2 regions of the Streptomyces sp. NPDC055189 genome follow, and region 2 is predicted to be linked to the other one. Evidence: riboswitches for the same ligand, from Rfam matches in the RefSeq annotation. Region 2 holds a riboswitch; the other holds the start of a gene.
The links. Region 2 has a riboswitch for glycine ahead of gcvP (aminomethyl-transferring glycine dehydrogenase). Riboswitches for the same ligand answer to the same signal wherever they lie in the genome.
Positions count from the first base shown of each region.

Region 1 (2,194 bases), on a different contig from region 2:
CGGCACGACCCTAGCGCGGCGGGCCGCTCAGTCCCCGAAGCCGATCCCGCGCAGGACGCCCGCCGCTGGCCGGTCGAGCAGGATCGCCGAGCCGCAGCCGTGCGGCAGATCGCCCCGCTCGGCGGCGCCGACCAGCCGGCCGATGGTCCGGCGGTGGCGCGCGAAGGCGTACCTCGACACGCCGCGCCCGCGCGAGAGCTGGCCCTCTATGGCGGTGTCCGGCTCCACGTCGAGCAGCAGCAGATGCAGCGTCGCTCCGCGCCGCGCGGCCTCGCGGGCCAGCCAGCGGCGCACCCACGCCTGGGTGCCGCAGTCGTGCACCACGATGCCCTCGCCGGAGCGCAGGGCGGTGCGCAGGCCCGCGTAGTGCGCGAGGCGGACCAGGGGGCGGTAGACCGCGTACGGCAGCAGGGCCGGCATGCGCCGGGCCCAGCGGTCGCGGGTGTCCTGCGAGTCGATGCGCGGTCCTGCCACGGCCCGGCGCATCAGCGTGGACTTGCCGCTGCCCGGCAGACCGGAGACGACGATCAGGTCGCCCGCGCCGAACGTCAGCCGGTGCGGGCTGTGGCCCGTCCGCTGCCGCAGGTCGCGGACGACGGCCGCGGGCAGGGGGCCGCAGCTCTCCCTGGTGGGGGCGGCGGCCTGTTTGGGCAGGGCCACCCCCGTGCTGGTCGCGTAGACACTCGTCCTGCGCACCGTGATCGGCCTCCCCTAAGCGGTCACGTAACTGCTTCCCGCAGCTTCCCCGGCAAGTGTAAAGAGAAGGTAATGCGGCACAAGGGCATTACTCGATCGGCACTGCCCTGTGACAGGGGCGCGTGCAATGATGTGCCCGCAAACTCCATACAGGCCGTTTGAATCCGCGCGGGAGAGTTCCCGGTCACCGTCGAAAGACGCTCCGGGGCGCCGAAGGAGCAAGTCCCTCCCTTGAATCTCTCAGGCCCCGTACCGCGCGGGCGAGGCACATCTGAAAAGCGGGCCGCCCCGGCGGCTCCACCCAAGGTGCAAGTCATGACCTCCTGTACGAGATGTACGGACGGGTCGTGGTGAACCTCTCAGGTTCCGATGACAGATGGGGAGGATCGACCTCGCCCGTCATGCCCTGGGAGTTCCCTCTATGACTACCGTCCCCCGTCTGACCGCCCTCGATGCCGTGCATCGCGCGCTCGGCGCGACCATGACCGACTTCGCGGGCTGGGACATGCCGTTGCGCTATGGCAGCGAGCGCGACGAGCACGTCGCCGTGCGCACCAAGGCCGGTCTCTTCGATCTCTCCCACATGGGCGAGATCACGGTCACGGGTCCCGAGGCCGTCGACTTCCTGAACTTCTCGCTGGTGGGCAACATCGGCTCCATCGGTGTCGGCCGCGCCCGCTACACGATGATCTGTGCCGAGGACGGCGGGATCCTGGACGACCTGATCGTCTACCGGCTCGGCGAGCCCGACGCCCCGGAGTACATGGTCGTCGCGAACGCCTCGAACGCGCAGGTCGTGCTCGACGCGCTCACCGCCCGCGCCGACAGCTTCGACGTGGAGGTCCGCGACGACCGCGACGCGTACGCCCTGCTCGCCGTCCAGGGTCCCGAGTCCCCCGGCATCCTGAAGTCAGTCACGGACGCCGACCTCGACGGCCTGAAGTACTACGCGGGCCTGCCCGGCACGGTCGCGGGCGTCCCCGCGCTGATCGCCCGCACGGGCTACACCGGCGAGGACGGCTTCGAACTCTTCGTCGCTCCCGGTGACGCCGAGAAGCTCTGGAACGCGCTCATGGCGGCCGGCGAGTCCGTCGGCCTGGTCCCGGCCGGGCTCTCCTGCCGCGACACGCTCCGCCTGGAAGCGGGCATGCCGCTGTACGGGCACGAGCTGACGGCGGACCTCACGCCCTTCGACGCGGGCCTTGGCCGGGTCGTGAAGTTCGAGAAGACCTCGATGTCCGAGAACTTCCTGGGGCGCGCGGCGCTCGCGGCCGCCGCCGAGCGCGCCGAGACCGCTCCCCCGCGCAAGCTGGTGGGCCTGATCGCTTCAGGTCGCCGCATCCCGCGCGCGGGCTTCTCCGTGGTCGCCGACGGCAAGGTCATCGGCGAGGTCACCTCCGGCGCGCCGTCCCCGACGCTGGGCAAGCCGATCGCCATCGCGTACGTCGACGCGGCGCACGCGGCCCCCGGCACCGAGGGCGTCGGCGTGGACATCCGG
Region 1 covers NZ_JBSGSG010000078.1:3,712-5,905, reverse strand. Annotated here, with positions in the region: gene ACWFR3_RS36440 (AAA family ATPase) at 28-702, opposite strand; glycine riboswitch at 856-961, shown strand; glycine riboswitch at 962-1,082, shown strand; gene gcvT (glycine cleavage system aminomethyltransferase GcvT) at 1,118-2,194, shown strand, end outside.
Region 1: it holds a riboswitch for glycine, as region 2 does, so the genes downstream of both, gcvT (glycine cleavage system aminomethyltransferase GcvT) here and gcvP (aminomethyl-transferring glycine dehydrogenase) in region 2, are expected to answer to the same signal.

Region 2 (2,194 bases):
GAGGCCCTGGAGGTGCAGCGGAACGCCGAGGGGGAGGCGCATGAGGAGGCGCCGGGGGAGCGGGACGGGGAGAGTCCCGTGGAGGGCGTGGCCGAAATCGTCGAGGCGCCGGTCGCGCCGGCCGAGCGGCGGTGGGCCGCTGGGCACGATGTGCGGCATGCCGAGTACGGGCACGGGTGGGTGCAGGGCAGTGGCCTGGGGCGGGTGACGGTCCGCTTCGAGACGCCGCTTTCGGCAGTGCCGGGGCGGGTGCGGACCTTTCGGACCGATGATCCTTCGCTCGAGCCCGCGGAGCCGTTGCCCTTGGTGGCCCGGCCGGGGGACGGGGTCGAGCCGTGCCCCCTGCTGTGACGCCGGTCCCATTGGCCCTGCGGAAAGCCTGCCCGCAACAAGGCCCTCAGGTGCCCTCCTGGCCTGCGATCTTGCCGAAGTTCTGGTCCGGTGGGGGTGGGGACTGCGGGGGTGTGATGTCCAGGCCGTAGTGGTGGTAGAGCTGCAGTTCCTGTTCGGGGGAGAGGTGGCGGCCCACACCGAAATCGGGGGCGTCCTTGATCAGGGAGCGCTCGAAGGGGATGCGCAGGGTGCCGTCGCTCCTGAGCTCGCTGGGCTCCAGGGGGACGAACGCGTCCCGGCTGAACAGACCGGTGCGTATGGCGGCCCACTCCGGGGCGCCGGTGGCGTCGTCGAGATAGACCTCGTCGATCGTGCCGATCTTGGCCCCGTTCAGGTCGAACGCCTTCCGGCCGATCAGGTTGCGCGGATCGATATCGGTCTGCACGGTCCCTCCAACTGGTCGAGGCTTGTCGAAGAACTGGTCGAGGCTCGTCGAAGTGGGGCGTAACTCATCCTTGTTCGTTCGTAATCACTACGAAAGAGCACTTCGGGGCAGGCGGCCACTCGAGGGATGGGCCGTGGTCCTCGCTGGTAGGCTGGCGGATGGCTGCTGACCCCGTGCGGGAGAGCTCTCCGGTCGAAACACCGGAGGCGCCGAAGGAGCAACTCCTCCCCGGAATCTCTCAGGCCCCTGTACCGCACGGACGAGGTCACTCTGGAAAGCAGGGCGGGCGTCGGGCGGGCACGTTCGGAACCCTTCCTCACCGACGGTGAAAGCCGGGACGATGCCTCTCGCAGGCATGGCCCGGTGAAACTCTCAGGTTGAGATGACAGAGGGGGAGGCCGTCCGGGTACCCGTGCCGTGGTGCCCCTCGCAGGTCGCGTCAGACCAGGAGGCCTCCGCAATGACCGCCACCCCTCGCATCCCGCTTTCACAGCTCGAGCAGGGCATCCCCTTCGAGCAGCGGCACATCGGCCCCGATGTGGAAGCACGGGCCAAGATGCTCGCGCAGGTCGGATACGGCTCGCTCGACGAGCTGACCGCCGCCGCCGTACCGGATGTCATCAAGAACGCCGAGGCGCTGAAGCTGCCCGGAGCGCGCACCGAGGCCGAGGTCCTGGCCGAGCTGCGCTCGCTGGCGGACCGTAACCAGGTTCTCGATTCCATGATCGGGCTCGGCTACTACGGGACCTTCACGCCGCCCGTGATCCTGCGGAACGTCATGGAGAACCCCGCCTGGTACACCGCGTACACGCCGTACCAGCCGGAGATCTCCCAGGGGCGCCTCGAAGCGCTGCTGAACTTCCAGACCGTCGTCGCCGAGCTGACCGGCCTTCCCACCTCCGGTGCCTCGCTGCTCGACGAGGGGACCGCTGCCGCCGAGGCCATGGCCCTGTCGCGGCGTATGGGCAAGGTCAAGGACGGCGTCTTCCTGGTCGACGCCGACGCGCTGCCGCAGACCATCGCCGTGATCCAGACCCGCGCCGAGCCGACGGGCGTCGAGGTCGTGGTCGCCGATCTGAGCGAGGGCATCCCGGCCGAGGTCGCCGAGCGCGGTGTCGTCGGCGTACTGATCCAGTACCCCGGCGCCTCCGGTGCCGTACGTGACATCAAGCCCCTCATCGAGCAGGCGCACGAGCTCGGCGCCATAGTCTCCGTGGCCGCCGACCTGCTCGCCCTGACGCTGCTCACCTCGCCCGGTGAGCTCGGGGCCGACATCGCGGTGGGCACCACGCAGCGCTTCGGCGTGCCGATGGGCTTCGGTGGCCCGCACGCCGGCTACATGGCGGTGCGCGAGAAGTTCGCCCGCAGCCTGCCGGGCCGGCTCGTCGGAGTCTCCGTCGACGCCGACGGCAACAA
Region 2 covers NZ_JBSGSG010000011.1:10,179-12,372, forward strand. Annotated here, with positions in the region: gene ACWFR3_RS10645 (DNA polymerase IV) at 1-351, shown strand, start outside; gene ACWFR3_RS10650 (PRC-barrel domain-containing protein) at 398-778, opposite strand; glycine riboswitch at 945-1,042, shown strand; gene gcvP (aminomethyl-transferring glycine dehydrogenase) at 1,239-2,194, shown strand, end outside.